3 regions of the Streptomyces sp. NPDC002104 genome follow, and region 1 is predicted to be linked to each of the others. Evidence: riboswitches for the same ligand, from Rfam matches in the RefSeq annotation. Region 1 holds a riboswitch; each other region holds the start of a gene.
What was found. A riboswitch is a leader RNA that binds a small molecule or an ion and turns the genes downstream of it on or off. The one in region 1 is predicted to bind cobalamin.

Region 1 (5,260 bases):
TGGAGGTCGACCTCCTCGACGGTCCAGGTGTTCTTGATCGCGTCCCGGTAGCGCTCGTAGAAGTCCGGGTAGCGCATGGGGCGGAGCGTGAGCTCGAAGCCCGGGTCCAGGAGGTTCTTGGTGGTGTCGGTGGAGCTCATTACTGGCAGGCCTCGCAGGACTCGGGGTTCTCAAGGGAGCAGGCCAGCGCGTCGGCGTCGACGGCCTGCGGGAGCGGGGTGGCGGCGGCCGGGACGGCGGTGCCGGACGCGGCGCGGGCGATCTTCGTCGCCGGGCGCGAGCGCAGGTAGTACGTGGTCTTCAGCCCCTGCTTCCAGGCGTACGCGTACATCGAGCTGAGCTTGCCGATGGTGGGCGTCTCCAGGAACAGGTTCAGCGACTGCGACTGGTCCAGGAACGGGGTGCGCGCCGCCGCCATGTCGATCAGGCCGCGCTGCGGGATCTCCCACGCCGTGCGGTACAGGTCGCGCACCTCCGCCGGGATCCAGCCGAAGCCCTGGACCGAGCCGGAGGACTCGCGCAGCGCCTCGCGGGTCTGGGCGTCCCAGACGCCGAGCCGCTTGAGCTCCTGCACCAGGTAGCCGTTGACCTGGAGGAACTCACCGCTCAGCGTCTCGCGCTTGAAGAGGTTGGAGACCTGCGGCTCGATGCACTCGTACACGCCCGCGATGGAGGCGATGGTCGCCGTCGGGGCGATGGCCAGGAGGAGCGAGTTGCGCATCCCGGACGTCGCGACGCGGGCGCGCAGCGCGTCCCAGCGCTCCGGCCAGTTCAGCTCGACTGCGTAGTGATCGGGGTGCAGGACGCCGCGGGCCGTGCGGGTCTGCTCCCACGCGGGGAGCGGGCCGCTGCGCTCGGCCAGGTCGCAGGAGGCCTCGTACGCCGCGAGCATGATGCGCTCGGAGAGCTTCGTGGACAGGGCCTTCGCCTCGGGGGAGTCGAAGGGCAGCTTCAGCTGGAAGAAGACGTCCTGGAGGCCCATCGCGCCCAGGCCCACCGGACGCCAGCGGGCGTTGGAGCGGCCGGCCTGCTCGGTCGGGTAGAAGTTGATGTCCACGACGCGGTCCAGGAAGGTGACCGCGGTGCGGACGGTCTCGTCCAGGCGCTCCCAGTCGATGTCCCCGGACTCGGCGAGGACGAAGGCGCCGAGGTTGACCGAGCCGAGGTTGCAGACGGCCGTCTCGCCGTCGTTGGTGACCTCGATGATCTCGGTGCACAGGTTCGAGGAGTGGACGACGGTGCCCGGCTCGGCGGTCTGGTTCGCCGTGCGGTTCGAGGCGTCCTTGAAGGTCATCCAGCCCTGGCCGGTCTGCGCGAGGGTGCGCATCATCCGGCCGTACAGGTCGCGGGCGGGCATGGTCTTGCGGGCCAGGCCCGACTCCTCGGCCTTGCGGTACGCGGCGTCGAACGCGTCGCCCCACAGGTCGACCAGCTCGGGGACGTCGGCGGGGGAGAACAGCGACCAGTCGGCGTCGGCGTTCACGCGGCGCATGAACTCGTCCGGCACCCAGTGCGCGAGGTTCAGGTTGTGCGTGCGGCGCTGGTCCTCGCCGGTGTTGTCGCGGAGCTCCAGGAACTCCTCGATGTCCGCGTGCCAGGTCTCCAGGTAGACCGCGGCGGCGCCCTTGCGGCGGCCGCCCTGGTTCACGGCGGCGACGGAGGCGTCCAGCGTCTTCAGGAACGGCACGATGCCGTTGGAGTGGCCGTTGGTGCCGCGGATCAGCGAACCGCGGGCGCGGATGCGGGAGTACGACAGGCCGATGCCGCCGGCGTGCTTGGACAGGCGCGCGACCTGGTGGTAGCGGTCGTAGATCGAGTCCAGCTCGTCCAGCGGGGAATCCAGCAGGTAGCAGGAGGACATCTGCGGGTGCCGGGTGCCGGAGTTGAAGAGGGTGGGGGAGGAGGGCAGGTAGTCGAGGCGGCTCATCAGCCGGTAGAGCGAGGCCACTTCCTCGACGGCCTGGACCGTCTCGTTCTCCGCGAGGCCGCAGGCCACCCGCAGCATGAAGTACTGCGGGGTCTCGATGACCTGGCGGGTGATCGGGTGGCGCAGCAGGTAACGGCTGTGCAGGGTGCGCAGGCCGAAGAAGCCGAAGCGGTCGTCGGCGCCCTCGGCGAGCGCGTGCGCGACCAGCGCGTCGAGCCGGCTCGCGTGCAGGCGGACGAAGTCGGCGGTGCGGTCGGCGATCAGGCCCTCGCGGTGGCCGACCTCGACGGACTCGGAGAAGGAACCGGAACCCTGGCCGGCGGCCTCGTCGCGGACGGCCAGCGTCAGCAGGCGGGCGGCGAGGCGGGAGTACGCCGGGTCCTCGGAGATCAGCCCGGCGGCCGCCTCGGTGGCGAGCGTACGGAGCTCCGCCTCGTCGGCGGCGGCGCTGCGGCCGCGCAGCGCGGCGGCGGCGACCCGGCCGGGGTCGGTGTCGGGCAGGTCGGCGGTCAGCTCGGTGAGCGTGCGCAGGAGCGCGGCCCCCGGACCCTCGTGGGCGGACGGGTCGGACTCGGCGCGCGGTGCGGAAGGCGCGATGGTCACGGGGGGAGCTCTCCCTCGCTCGGCTCCGGGAACACCTTTGGTGCGGGGCGCGAGGGGGCGCACGTGGGGAGCGCGTGCCTGGCAGGGCTGTGCGCATGCGCCACGTGGCGTCCACCGGCCCAACCGCGAGGCCCGGACGTGTCTGCACCCGGTTCGGTCGAGCCGGGCGCACTGTCGACAGGTCCTCGGACTTGCGGATGCACCGAGCGAGTCGGTGCATTTCATACCGTTGCGGGACAGTTCCGGATTCCCACCGGATTCCCCTGCGACGACAGCGAGCATGAGCATACATGTGGGGGCCGGTCCTTGCGTGAGCCCCCACATGTTGTGTCGCTCCCCGAGCCGGGTGCGTGACTACAGCTCCAGGCGGTAGGTGAGCAGGGGCAGGCCCGGAACCGGGTACCAGTCCCGCTCCGGCGTCCGTACGAAGCCCAGCCGGTCGTAGATCCGGTGCGCCCCGAGCATCTTCTCCGTGGTCGACAGCACCAGGTGGCCCACGCCCTCCAGCTCCCGGGCGCGGCTCACGCAGGCCCGTACGAGGGCCTCGCCCGCGCCGCGGCCGCGGGCCGCCGGGGAGACGGCCAGCATCCGGAACTCCGCCTCGCCGGGGCCCGCGATGTCGCACAGCGGGCTGCCGGGAGGGGCGAAGGTCACACCGCCGAGCAGCGTGCCCTCGTACTCCGCGACGAGCACTTCGCCGTCGGGGGCCCGGCCGGCGACATCGCGCAGCCTGCTCAGGTAGGGGTCGTCCGCGGAGAAGTGCAGCAGTCCGTCGTCGAGGTAGGCCCGTGCGGTGATCTCGCCGAGCTCTTCGTATTCGGCGGCCGCCGCCGTCCTGATGATGATGTCCATGGCATCGAGTGTGCGACAGGGAAAGGGAAGGGGCCGCCGCGTTCCGTCGGGTGGACGGTGGACGCGGCGGCCCCTGCGGGACCCGCCCGTTCAGCAGCAGCGGAACCCTTCGCGCGGGTCGCCCTCACGGGCGTCCGTGCGGGCCCGTTCGAAGGCCCGGCGGGACGGGACCGGCGCGTCCGGGTCGTGCGTACGGGCGTGCGCGACGTAGCGGTCGTAGGCGGCCTCGCCCGAGAACTCCCGTACGAAGTACCGGGCCCGGCCCAGTACGTGGCGCAGGCGGGTCATCACGCCGGCTCGCGTACGGGGTCCTTCGCGAGGCCCCCGCCCGAATCGAGCCCGGCGGCCGCGAGCTCGGCCCGCTCCTCGGCGGTGGGGATGAGCCCGGCCGGGGCGACGAGCTTGGACTCGGTCCACGGGACCTCGGCCAGGGTGACCGACTCGGGCTTGCGGATGGCCCCCAGGCAGGTCCGGGCCGCGTCCACGAGCACGATGACGATCAGCAGGGCGAAGAACACCGACAGCACGCCGTCCACCGTGGCGTTGGTGACCACGGTGTGCATCTCGTCCATGGTCTTGGCGGGCTTGAGGATCTTGCCCGCGTCGATCCCGTCCTGGTAGACGTCCCGCTGGGCGAAGAAGCCGATCTTCGGGTTGTCCGAGAAGATCTTCTGGTAGCTGGCGGTGAGCGTGACGGCCAGGTCCCAGGCCAGCGGAACGCCCGTCACCCAGGCCCACTTGAGCCGGCCCGACTTGATCAGCAGGGTGGTGCAGACGGCCAGGGCGACCGCCGCGAGCAGCTGGTTCGCGATGCCGAACAGCGGGAAGAGCTGGTTGATGCCGCCCAGCGGGTCCTTGACGCCGACCCACAGGAAGTAGCCCCAGCCGCCGACGACGATCGCGCTGGCGAACCAGACGCCGGGCTTCCAGCTGACGTCCTTGAAGGACTTGTGCACGTTGCCGAGGGTGTCCTGGAGCATGAAGCGGCCCACGCGGGTACCGGCGTCCACGGTCGTCAGGATGAACAGGGCCTCGAACATGATCGCGAAGTGGTACCAGAACGCCTTCATCGAGGAGCCGCCGACCACGGCCGAGAAGATCTCCGACATTCCGAGTGCGAAGGTCGGTGCGCCACCGGTACGGGACAGCAGGCTGGTCTCCTCCACGTCCTTCGCGGCCTGGGCGAGGGCGTCGGGGGAGATGGCGAAGCCGAAGTTCGTGACGGCCTGCGAGGCCGTCTCGACGGTGGCGCCGACGACCCCGCCGGGGGAGTTGATGGCGAAGTACAGGCCGGGGTCGATGATGCAGGCCGCGATGATCGCCATGATGGCGACGAAGGACTCGGTCAGCATCGCGCCGTAGCCGATGACCCGGACCTGGGTCTCCTTCTGGATCATCTTGGGGGTGGTGCCCGAGGAGACCAGGGAGTGGAAGCCGGACAGGGCTCCGCAGGCGATGGTGATGAAGACGAACGGGAACATCGAGCCGGCGAAGACCGGGCCGTCGCCGCGCGAGGCGAACTCGGTGACCGCGGGCATCTTCAGCGTCGGCATGGCGATGACCACGCCCACGGCCAGCAGCCCGATGGTTCCGACCTTCATGAAGGTGGAGAGGTAGTCGCGCGGGGCGAGCAGCATCCACACCGGCAGGACGGACGCCACGAAGCCGTAGGCGATCATCCAGAGGACCAGCGTCTCCTTCTCCAGGGTGAAGAAGTCCGCCAGCGAGGACTCGGCGACCCAGCCGCCCGCGACGATGGCGAGCAGCAGGAGCGCGACGCCGACGACGGAGACCTCGGTGACCTTGCCCGGGCGCAGGACGCGCAGGTAGAAGCCCATGAAGAGGGCGATCGGGATGGTCATGCCGATGGAGAAGACG
Region 2 (5,260 bases), on a different contig from region 1:
AGCCCGCGTCCACCGCGTCCGTGCACTGACCCCGGGAAGGGCCCCGGCCGGCGCACCGGCCCACCGCGCCCACGCCACCGGCGTACAGGCGTACCGGCGGCCGGCACACGGATGCCCCGTGTGCCGGCCGTCCTTCCGCGCGGTCAGGCGCCCGGCGGGATCTCCGAGCGCACCCGGTGGGCCGCCTCGACGAGGTGCTCCAGTGAGGCCCGCGTCTCGGACCAGCCCCGGGTCTTCAGACCGCAGTCGGGGTTGACCCAGAGCCGTTCGGCGGGGATCGCCCCAAGTCCCTTGCGCAGCAGGGCCGCCGCTTCCCCGGCCGAGGGGATGCGCGGGGAGTGGATGTCCCAGACTCCGGGGCCGACCTCGCGGGGGTAGCCCGCGCCGGCGAGCTCGTCGGCGACCTGCATGTGCGAGCGGGCCGCCTCCAGGCTGATGACGTCGGCGTCGAGGTCCTCGATGGCCCCGACGATGTCCCCGAACTCCGCGTAGCACATGTGCGTGTGGATCTGGGTGTCCGGTCGGACGCCGCTGGTGGTGAGGCGGAAGGATTCGGTGGCCCATGCCAGGTAGCCGGCGTGGTCGGCGGCGCGCAGCGGCAGGGTTTCGCGCAGGGCCGGCTCGTCGACCTGGATGACGGACGTGCCGGCCGCTTCGAGGTCCTTCACCTCGTCGCGCAGGGCGAGTCCGACCTGGCGCGCGGTCTCGTCGAGGGGCTGGTCGTCGCGTACGAAGGACCAGGCGAGCATGGTCACGGGCCCGGTGAGCATGCCCTTGACCGGCTTGGCCGTCTGCTCCTGGGCGTACGCGGTCCAGCGGACGGTCATCGGATCGGGGCGGGAGACGTCCCCGGCGAGGACCGGCGGGCGGACGTAGCGGGTGCCGTACGACTGGACCCAGCCGTGCTGGGTCGCGAGGTAGCCGGTCAGCCGCTCGGCGAAGTACTGCACCATGTCGGCCCGTTCGGGCTCTCCGTGTACCAGCACGTCGAGGCCCGTCTTCTCCTGGAAGGAGACGACCTCGCGGATCTCGGCCCGGATGCGGTCCTCGTAGGCCGCCTCGGTGATGCGTCCGGCGCGCAGGTCGGCGCGGGCGGTGCGCAGTTCCGTGGTCTGCGGGAAGGAACCGATGGTGGTGGTGGGGAGCAGCGGCAGGCCCAGGTGGGTGCGCTGGGCGGCGGCCCGTTCGGCGTAGGGCTGGGCGCGGTGGCCGTCGGCGTCGGTGATCGCCGCGGTACGGGCGCGGACCGCCGGGTCGTGGGTGATCCGGGAGGCGGCGCGGGAGGCCAGGTCGGCCCGGTTCGCGGCGAGTTCGGCCGCGATGGCGTCGGTGCCCGCGGCGAGACCCCGGGCCAGCGTGGTGATCTCGGCGGTCTTCTGGCGGGCGAAGGCGAGCCAGCGGCGGATCTGCGGATCGATGTCCCGCTCGGCGTCGGCGTCGAGCGGGACGTGCAGCAGGGAGCAGGAGGCGGCCACGTCCACCCGGTCGGCGAGGCCGAGCAAGGTGCCGAGGGTGGTCAGCGACTTCCGGTGATCGTTGATCCAGATGTTGCGGCCGCCCACCACGCCCGCGACGAGCCGCTTGCCGGGGATGCCGCCGGCCGCGGCGAGGTCGTCGAGGTTGGCGGCGGCCCGGCCGGTGAAGTCGAGGGCGAGGCCCTCCACGGGCGCCTTCGCCAGGACGGGCAGGGCGTCGCCGAGCCGGTCGAAGTAGGAGGCGACGAGCAGCTTGGGGCGCTCGGTGAGCGCGCCGAGCTCGCGGTAGGCGCGGGCGGCCGCGTTCAGTTCGGCCGGGGTGCGGTCCTGGACCAGGGCGGGCTCGTCGAGCTGGACCCACGAGGCTCCCGCGGCGCGCAGGGCGGCGAGGACCTGGGCGTAGACGGGCAGCAGCCGGTCGAGGAGGGCGAGCGGATCGAAGCCGGCCGCCACGCCGGGCGCGGGCTTGGCGAGGAGGAGGTAGGTCACCGGGCCGACGAGGACCGGGCGGGCGGTGTGCCCGAGGGCCAGGGCCTCCTTCAGCTCCGCGACCTGCTTGGCCGGTTCGGCGGTGAAGACGGTGTCGGGTCCGAGTTCGGGGACCAGGTAGTGGTAGTTGGTGTCGAACCACTTGGTCATCTCCAGCGGGGTCACGTCCTGCGTCCCGCGGGCCATCGCGAAGTAGCCGTCCAGGGCGTCCGCTTCGACGGCGGACCGGTGGCGGCCGGGGATCGCGCCGACCATGACCGTGGTGTCCAGGACGTGGTCGTAGTACGAGAAGTCACCGGTCGGAACCTCGGTGATGCCGGCCTCGGCGAGCTGGGCCCAGTTGGCCCGGCGCAGGTCGCGGGCGGTCTCGCGGAGGGCTTCGGCGCTGACGCGGCCCTTCCAGTAGCCCTCGGTCGCCTTCTTCAGTTCCCGGTTGGGTCCCTGGCGGGGGTAGCCGTACACGGTGGCCCCTACGGGCGCGGCTGCGGACTCGGTGGTCACGGAACTCTCCTTCGCGAGCGTGTCTCCATGAACCCGGTGACGGGTCGCGGACGCGAAGGGTGCGGCAGCGGGCGGGCCGCGAGGTCGCGTACGACGGGGTACGCGACGGAGGGGTCCGTCCGAGGTGCACGCCGACCCGCCCACGAGGTCACCGGGAAACCGTGCGCGGTCGATCGCGCACGGGCAACGGGCAGGTCTTCGGACTCGCGGGCGCGCGGACCACAAGGGCCCCCACCTACTGGCCGTCGCTTCCCAGGACCGGTTCCGGTCCCAGTGCGTATGACGGCGGTCGTTCCCACTCACCGCTGCGGGGCAGTCCCGGATTCCCACCGGGTTCCCTCTTACGACGCCTCCCGCCTGGCGGACGGGGGCGAACCAGCTGCGGGGCCCACACTAGGCCGACCGCCCGGGGAATGAACACGACTTCCCGCATGCCGGACGGTGACGTGGGACACGGATGGGCGCGAGACCGGCGGGCCGGGCACCGCCGAACGGGCGAATCACACTGACGGCCCGACAGATAACAGAAAGTTAGCTTAATTCTAATTATGGTGAATTGTCGGATTCTGGGTTGTACTGGACGCCGGTAACACCGTCCATGAACTGGAGCGTTACGTGGCATCCACCACTCTCACCGTCTGGAAGTTCCCCACACCCGAGGGAGCGCAGCAGGCGGAGTCCGCCCTGCTCGCCCTGCAGAAGGAACAGCTGATACAGGTGCACGACGCGGCGGTCGTCACCTGGCGCGACGGGGCCGAGAAGCCGAAGACCCAGCAGCTGAACAGCCTCACGGGAGCGGGCGCGCTCTCCGGCACCTTCTGGGGAATGCTCTTCGGGCTCCTGTTCTTCGTGCCGCTGCTCGGCGCCGCCGTGGGCGCCGCGGCCGGGGCCATCGGCGGATCGCTCTCCGACGTCGGCATCGACGACCAGTTCATCGACACGGTGAAGTCCGAAGTGAAGCCCGGGACCTCGGCGCTGTTCCTGCTCTCCTCCGACGCCGTGGTCGAGCGGGTCCGCGGCGCCTTCCCCGGCGGGCAGGCCCAGCTGATCCGCTCCAACCTCTCCGGCACGCAGGAGCAGCAGCTCCGCGAGGTCTTCGCCGCCTGAGCTGGCGCCGCCGGGGGCCCTGACGACGCCGTGACGCCGTGACGCCGTGGCCCGGGACCGGGGACTCCTCCCCGGTCCCGGGCCGCGGCGGTGACCCCGCCCCGTTGCGGGATGTCCACCGACCCGAGGATCTGAGGAAGGGGCCCGAGCGGTGAGCGTTCCGCGGACAGCAGGACCGCACGACAAGGACGGGGCGGGCTCCTTCGCCCCCTGGCTGCGCCGCTACCGCGGCAGATGGCTGCGGGGCGACACGCTGGGCGCCCTCACCGCGTGGGCGCTGATCGTGCCCGAGTGCGTCGCCTACGCGCAGATCGCCGGGGTCCCGCCGCAGAACGCCTTCTACGCGGCCCCGGTCGCCCTCCTCGTGTACGCGCTGCTGGGCCGCTCCAACTTCCTGCTCATCGGGGCCACCTCGGCCGCCGCGGTCCTCTCGGCCGCCACCGTCTCGGCGGTCGGTCCCGCCCCGCAGGACGCCGTCGGGCTGTCGGCCGCCCTCGCGGTGATCGTCGGCGCGGTGCTGCTGGCGGCGGGGCTGGCCCGGCTCGGGTTCCTCACCAGCTTCCTCGCCGAACCGGCCCTGGTGGGCTTCCTGTTCGGCATGGCCCTGACGATCGTCGTCCGGCAGGCCGCGAAGCTCGTCGGGGTGCCGGGCGGTGACGGCACCTTCTTCGAGCGGCTGTGGACCGTCCTGTCGGGGGCCCCGCACTGGTCCCTGGCCACTCTGGCCGTCGGGGCGGGCGCGCTGGCCCTGCTGTTCGTGCTGGAACGCCTCGCGCCCCGCCTGCCCGCCTCCCTGATCGTCCTGGTGGCGGCCCTCCTGCTGTCGGCCGCCCTCGACCTCGAAGACCACGGCGTCGACACCGTCGGGCACATCCCCCCGGCCGTGCCGGTCCCCCACCTGCCGGGGATCCCGGCCGCCGACTGGATCGCCCTGTCCGGGGGCGCCCTGGGCGTGGCCCTCGTGGTCTTCGCCGAGGCCTTCAGCATCGCCAGCCGCTTCGCCCGGGAACACGGCCAGGAGGTGGACGCCAACCGGGAGATGGCGGCCATCGGCCTCAGCAACATCGCCGTCGGGCTGTTCCGCGGGTTCGTCGTCTCCGGCAGCGCCTCGCGCAGCGCGGCCGCGGCCGGAGCGGGCGGCCGGACCCCGATGGTCTCCCTGATCGCGGCCGGGCTGATCCTGCTGACCGGCGCCTTCCTCACCCCGCTGTTCACGGACCTGCCCGAGCCGGTCCTCGGCGCCATCGTCATCTTCGCCGTACGCGGCTTCCTGCGGGTCGACGAGCTGCGCCGCTACCTCCGCCTGGACCGGCGCAGCCTGTGGGTCGCGCTCACCTCGCTGTTCGGCGTGCTCCTCTTCGACCTGCTGCCCGGACTGCTGCTCGCCGTCGCCCTCTCCCTCGCCCTGTTCATCGGCGCCGCCGGCCGGCGCGACGTCGCCGTCCTCGGCCGGCTGCCCGGGACCCGGCTGTACGGCGACACCACCGGGCACGAGGACGCCGCCACCGACCCCGCCGTACTGGTCCTGCGCCCCGACGGCAGCCTGTTCTTCGGCAACGTCAACCGGGTACGGCTGGCCGTGCTGGAGCGTATGCGGACCGCCCCGGCGGCGCCCCGGGCCGTGGTCCTGGACCTGACCGCCTGCTTCCAGCTCGGAGTTCCCGTCCTGGACACCCTCGAGGAGCTCC
Region 3 (5,260 bases), on a different contig from region 1:
AGGGGCCGAGCGGCCCGGGCGAAGGGGACCTTCGGCCTCGGAAAGGCGGCCCGGGGGTGGGCTAGCTTGCCCGAGTGGGCATGTCGCGCGCGTGCGCCGGCGGGACCCACCCCGAGAGAGAGGCGCCCGCATGGCCGGCACCGAACACCGCGTCCTCGCACTCCGCCTGGAGGCCGCGCCCGCGCCCGTCCCGGTGCGGGGCGTCTTCGTGTACCGCACCGATCGGCCCTACGAGATCTCCCTCGACTTCGAGGGCGCCGGGATGCACCTCGCCCACTGGGTCTTCTCCCGGGAGCTGCTGCTCGACGGCCAGGTCTGCGCCACCGGCGAGGGCGACATCCAGGTGTGGCCGCGCTGGAAGGGCACCGAGCCGCGGGTGTTCCTGGCCTTCAGCAACGGCACGCAGTCCTGCGTGGTGTCCGCCCGGGCCAAGGACGTACAGGCGCTGTGCCGCCGGATGACCGAGCTGGTGCCGCGCGGCCAGGAACACCGGCACTACGACCTCGACGCCGAGCTGAGCGCCCTCCTTCCCAGCTGAATCCGGCGAACCCGGTGAACCCGGTGAACCCGGTGCAACCGCCGCCGTGGCGGACGCGTCCTCACGGATGACACCGTTCCCCGTCTCTCGGAATCGAGGGGACGCCATGAACCGTCCACGCCGCCGGCAGGCCGTCGCAGTGGGGGCGGGCGCACTGCTCGCCGCCGCCCTGGCCTTCGCCGCACCGGCCTCCGCCGCGGCCACCACGGCCGCCTCCACCACCAAGGCCACCCAGACTCCGCTCGTCGTCAATGCCCGCTACGGCGGCCACTGCACGTACGACCGGGTGGTCGTCGACCTCCAGGGGTCCGTCCCCGGGGTCACCGTCACCCCCGTCCCGAAGCTGGTCTACGACGGGTCCGGCAAGCCCGTCCCGCTGGCCGGGACGTACTTCCTGGAGATCCGCCTGCACCCCGCCGCCGGACACGACGACGCGGGCCGCAACGTCTACCGCGGGCCCAAGCTCGTCACGATCGGCCTGCCCAAGCTGAAGGGCCTCGCCCTGACCGGCGACTACGAGGGGTACGTCACCCTCGGCGCCGCCTTCGACACCAAGCCCGCCTACAGCTCGTTCACGCTGCACGCCCCGGAGCGCTTCGTCCTGGACGTCGCGCACCCGAACGTCTGCTGAGCGCACACCCGCCGGCGGGAGACGGGGCCCGGCTACCGGTGCTCGGGGTTCGGGAAGTCGAAGCGGCAGCCCGCGTCCCACAGGGAGCGCTGGTTGCCGTGCGCCGGCATCCCGCCGGACCGCTTGAGCAGGGCCGCCAGGTGCATGAGGTTCCAGCTCATGAAGGCCGTGTTCCGGTTGGTGAAATCGTTCTCGGGACCGCCCGATCCGGGGTCCAGGTACGAGGGCCCGGGCCCGGCCTCGCCGATCCAGCCGGCGTCGGCCTGCGGGGGGATCGCGTAGCCGAGGTGCTGGAGGCTGTAGAGGACGTTCATGGCGCAGTGCTTGACCCCGTCCTCATTGCCCGTGATCAGCGCCCCGCCCACGCGCCCGTAGTAGGCGTACTGGCCCTGGTCGTTCAGGATCGAGGAGCAGGCGTAGAGCCGCTCGATGACCTGCTTCATCACCGAGCTGTTGTCCCCGAGCCAGATCGGGCCGCACAGCACGAGGATGTCGGCGTCCATGATCTGGCTGTAGAGCACCGGCCACTGATCGCTGTCCCAGCCGTGGTCGGTCATGTCGGGCCAGACACCGGTGGCGATGTCGTGGTCGACGGCCCGGATGAGCGAGGTCCGCGCCCCGGCCGCCTCCATCACCGCGCGGCTCTTGTCGATCAGGCCCTCGGTGTTGCTGGGCTCGGGCGATCGCTTGAGCGTGCAGTTGACGTACACGGCGGTGAGGTCGGAGTAGTCGAAGGCGGGCGCGGCATCGGATTCGGCGGTCACCGCACCAGCGTCGGCGCCACGGGGCGGGGCCGCCAGCGGACCGCACCCGTCCGGGCGCGCGGCCCCCGTACGGAACGGCGCGGAGCCGCGGATCGCCCGGCCACCCGCGGCGGCGGGCCCGCGGAACTCCCCCTCGGGTCCGCGCCCTTGGGCGTCACACCGGGCGACCGGCTACGGAGCGTCACGGCCAAGCGGAATCCGGAAGGCGGCCGGCGCGATTGGGGCGGGTTGTTACCGGTCCGTGCGGCCGACTAGGGTCAGCGGGCCTTGGTGTTCGGGAAACCGGTGGGAAACCGGTGCGGCCCTCGCCACTGTGATCGGGAAGTCCGGCTCCACTCCTGCGGGAAAGCCACTGGGCTGCGCGGGAGGTTCCGCGCTGCCCGGGAAGGCGGGGCATGGACGTCAACCCGTGAGCCAGGAGACCGGCCGGGGCGCGTTGTCCATCCACGAGGTGCTGGAGAGGTCTCCCTACTCATGCATATAGCCGAGGGGTTCCTGCCCCCTTTGCACGCGGTCGCCTGGGGCGCCGCGTCCGCTCCCTTCGTCGTCCACGGCGTCCGCGCGCTCACCCGCGAGGTGAAGGCCAACCCGGAGAGCACGCTGCTGCTCGGCGCGTCCGGGGCCTTCACCTTCGTCCTGTCCGCCCTGAAGATCCCTTCGGTGACCGGCAGTTGCTCGCACCCCACGGGCACCGGACTCGGGGCGATCCTGTTCCGGCCGCCGATCATGGCGGTGCTGGGCACGATCACCCTGCTGTTCCAGGCCCTGCTGCTGGCGCACGGCGGGCTCACCACCCTCGGCGCCAACGTCTTCTCGATGGCCATCGCCGGCCCGTGGGCGGGCTACGCCGTCTACCGGCTGCTGCGGAAGGCCGGAGCCCCGCTGATGGTGACCGTGTTCTTCGGCGCCTTCTTCGCCGACCTGGTCACCTACTGCGTCACCAGCGTGCAGCTCGCGCTGGCCTTCCCCGACCCGGCCTCCGGGTTCATCGGCTCGCTCGCGAAGTTCGGGGGGATCTTCGCGGTCACGCAGATCCCGCTGGCCGTGAGCGAGGGGCTGCTGACCGTCCTGGTGATGCGGCTGCTGATGGCGTCGAGCAAGTCGGACCTGGTCCGCCTCGGCGTCGCGAAGCTGACCGGCACCCGTACCGAAGAGAGGGCGGCGGCCTGATGAGCGGGATGCCGAAGAACACGAAGATGTCCAGGAACGCCAAGATCAACGCTCTGCTGCTGCTCCTGGTGGCGGCGCTGGCCGTGCTCCCGGTCGCCCTGGGGATGGGCGACCACAAGGAGGAGCCCTTCGCCGGCGCCGACGCGCAGGCCGAGACGGCGATCACCGAGCTGAAGCCGGACTACGAGCCCTGGTTCTCCCCCCTCTACGAGCCCCCCTCCGGCGAGATCGAGTCCGCGCTGTTCGCCCTGCAGGCGGCACTGGGCGCGGGCGTGCTCGCGTACTACTTCGGCGTCCGCAAGGGCCGCCGCCAGGGAGCGGCCGCCGCCGCTGCCGCCGCCTCCCCCACCACCGCCCCGGAGGCGTAGGCGGTGCTGCCGATCGACGTGGCCGCGCACAGCAGTCGCTGGCGGGGCCGGCACCCGCTGGAGAAGGCCGTGCTCGGGATCGGGCTGACGGTCACCGCCGTGTGCCTGCCGCCCTGGCCGGGCGGGCCGCTGGTGGCCGCCGCCACCCTCGCCGTGCTGCTCGGGCCGGCCGGGGTGGCCGGCCGGCAGCTCTGGCGGGCCTTCCGGATCCCGCTCGGCTTCTGCTTCACCGGGGCGGTGCCGCTGCTGTTCGCGGTCGGCGGCCCGTCGGGGCCGGTCTCCCTGGCCCCCGACGGCCCCCGGGCCGCCGCCGAACTGCTGCTGCGCACCTCGGCGGCCTCGCTCGGACTGCTGCTGTTCGCCTTCACCACCCCGGTCTCCGACGTACTGCCCCGGCTGGTGCGGGCCGGGGTGCCGGCCCCGGTGGTGGACGTGGCGCTGGTCATGTACCGGATCGGCTTCCTGCTGCTCGACTCCATGGCCCAGGTCCGCCGGGCCCAGGCGGCCCGCCTCGGGCACACCGGCCGGGCCGCGGTGTGGCGCTCCCTCGCGGGGCTCGCCGCCACCTCCTTCGTACGGGCCTTCGACCGCGCGGCCAAGCTCCAGTCGGGGCTGGCCGGGCGCGGCTACGACGGCGCGCTGCGGGTCCTCGTCCCGGAGGCGGCCCTGTCGTGGCGCTTCCTGACGGCCACCGCCGGCCTGCTGGCGGCCCTGATCACCCTGACCCTCACCCTGAAGGGGCTCTCCTCGTGAACCCGGTGACGACCCCCCTGGTGGAACTGACCGGCGCCGGCTACGCCTACGAGGACGGCCCCGCCGTCCTGACCGGCGTCGACTTCGCCATCGCGCCGGGCCGGGCGCTGGCCCTGCTGGGCCGCAACGGCAGCGGCAAGACCACCCTGATGCGGCTGCTGAGCGGCGGCCTGCGGCCCGGCGCGGGATCGCTGCGGCTGGACGGCACGCGGGTCTCGTACGACCGGGCCGGGCTGACCCGGCTGCGCACGTCCGTGCAGCTCGTGGTGCAGGATCCCGACGACCAGCTGTTCGCGGCCTCGGTCGAGCAGGACGTGTCCTTCGGCCCGATGAACCTGGGGCTCCCCGCCCCGGAGGTCCGCGCCCGCGTGGACGCGGCCCTCGCCGCCCTGGACATCACCCCGCTCCGGGACCGCCCCACCCACCTGCTCTCCTACGGCCAGCGCAAGCGCGCGGCGATCGCGGGGGCGGTGGCGATGGCGCCGCGGGTGCTGATCCTGGACGAGCCGACGGCCGGCCTGGACCCGGACGGCCAGGAGCGCCTCCTCGACGTCCTGGCGGGCCTGCGGTCGTCCGGCACCACGGTGGTCATGGCCACCCACGACGTGGACCTGGCGGTCCGCTGGGCCGACGACGCGGCGGTCCTGACCCCGCAGGGCATCCGCTTCGGCCCGGCCGAGCCCCTCCTCTCGGACCCGGCCCTGCTCACCTCGGCGGGCCTGCGCCCGGCCTGGTCCCCGGCGGTGGCCGCGCTGCTGCGGGCCCACGGCCTGCTGGCGGCGGACGCCCCGGGCCCCCGCGATCCGCAGGCCCTGGCCGCCTGGGGGCAAATCTAGGATGGCCGCATGTCGCTGCCGCACGCCATCCTCACCGCCCTGCTCGAGAAGCCCTCGTCGGGGCTGGAGCTGACCCGGCGGTTCGACAGGTCGATCGGGTACTTCTGGTCCGCGACGCACCAGCAGATCTACCGGGAGCTCGGCCGGCTGGAGGAGGGCGGGCTGATCCGGGCGCTGCCCAGCGAGGGGCCCGTACGCGG

Region 2: another riboswitch for cobalamin. It lies ahead of metE (5-methyltetrahydropteroyltriglutamate--homocysteine S-methyltransferase); the one in region 1 lies ahead of ACWCP2_RS21945 (ribonucleoside-diphosphate reductase subunit alpha).
Region 3: another riboswitch for cobalamin. It lies ahead of ACWCP2_RS22990 (energy-coupling factor ABC transporter permease); the one in region 1 lies ahead of ACWCP2_RS21945 (ribonucleoside-diphosphate reductase subunit alpha).

What each region holds. Positions count from the first base shown of each region.
Region 1 is NZ_JBSFDF010000026.1:18,372-23,631, forward strand. It holds gene ACWCP2_RS21940 (ribonucleotide-diphosphate reductase subunit beta) at 1-140, opposite strand, end outside; gene ACWCP2_RS21945 (ribonucleoside-diphosphate reductase subunit alpha) at 140-2,530, opposite strand; cobalamin riboswitch at 2,690-2,818, opposite strand; gene ACWCP2_RS21950 (GNAT family N-acetyltransferase) at 2,885-3,382, opposite strand; gene ACWCP2_RS21955 (YbdD/YjiX family protein) at 3,473-3,670, opposite strand; gene ACWCP2_RS21960 (carbon starvation CstA family protein) at 3,670-5,260, opposite strand, start outside.
Region 2 is NZ_JBSFDF010000001.1:150,430-155,689, reverse strand. It holds gene ACWCP2_RS00700 (nucleobase:cation symporter-2 family protein) at 1-29, shown strand, start outside; gene metE (5-methyltetrahydropteroyltriglutamate--homocysteine S-methyltransferase) at 144-2,465, opposite strand; cobalamin riboswitch at 2,638-2,860, opposite strand; gene ACWCP2_RS00690 (DUF1269 domain-containing protein) at 3,081-3,572, shown strand; gene ACWCP2_RS00685 (SulP family inorganic anion transporter) at 3,724-5,260, shown strand, end outside.
Region 3 is NZ_JBSFDF010000028.1:26,404-31,663, reverse strand. It holds gene ACWCP2_RS23005 (SsgA family sporulation/cell division regulator) at 131-538, shown strand; gene ACWCP2_RS23000 (AMIN-like domain-containing (lipo)protein) at 645-1,169, shown strand; gene ACWCP2_RS22995 (flavodoxin family protein) at 1,202-1,933, opposite strand; cobalamin riboswitch at 2,185-2,378, shown strand; gene ACWCP2_RS22990 (energy-coupling factor ABC transporter permease) at 2,408-3,103, shown strand; gene ACWCP2_RS22985 (energy-coupling factor ABC transporter substrate-binding protein) at 3,112-3,471, shown strand; gene cbiQ (cobalt ECF transporter T component CbiQ) at 3,475-4,224, shown strand; gene ACWCP2_RS22975 (energy-coupling factor ABC transporter ATP-binding protein) at 4,230-5,060, shown strand; gene ACWCP2_RS22970 (PadR family transcriptional regulator) at 5,070-5,260, shown strand, end outside.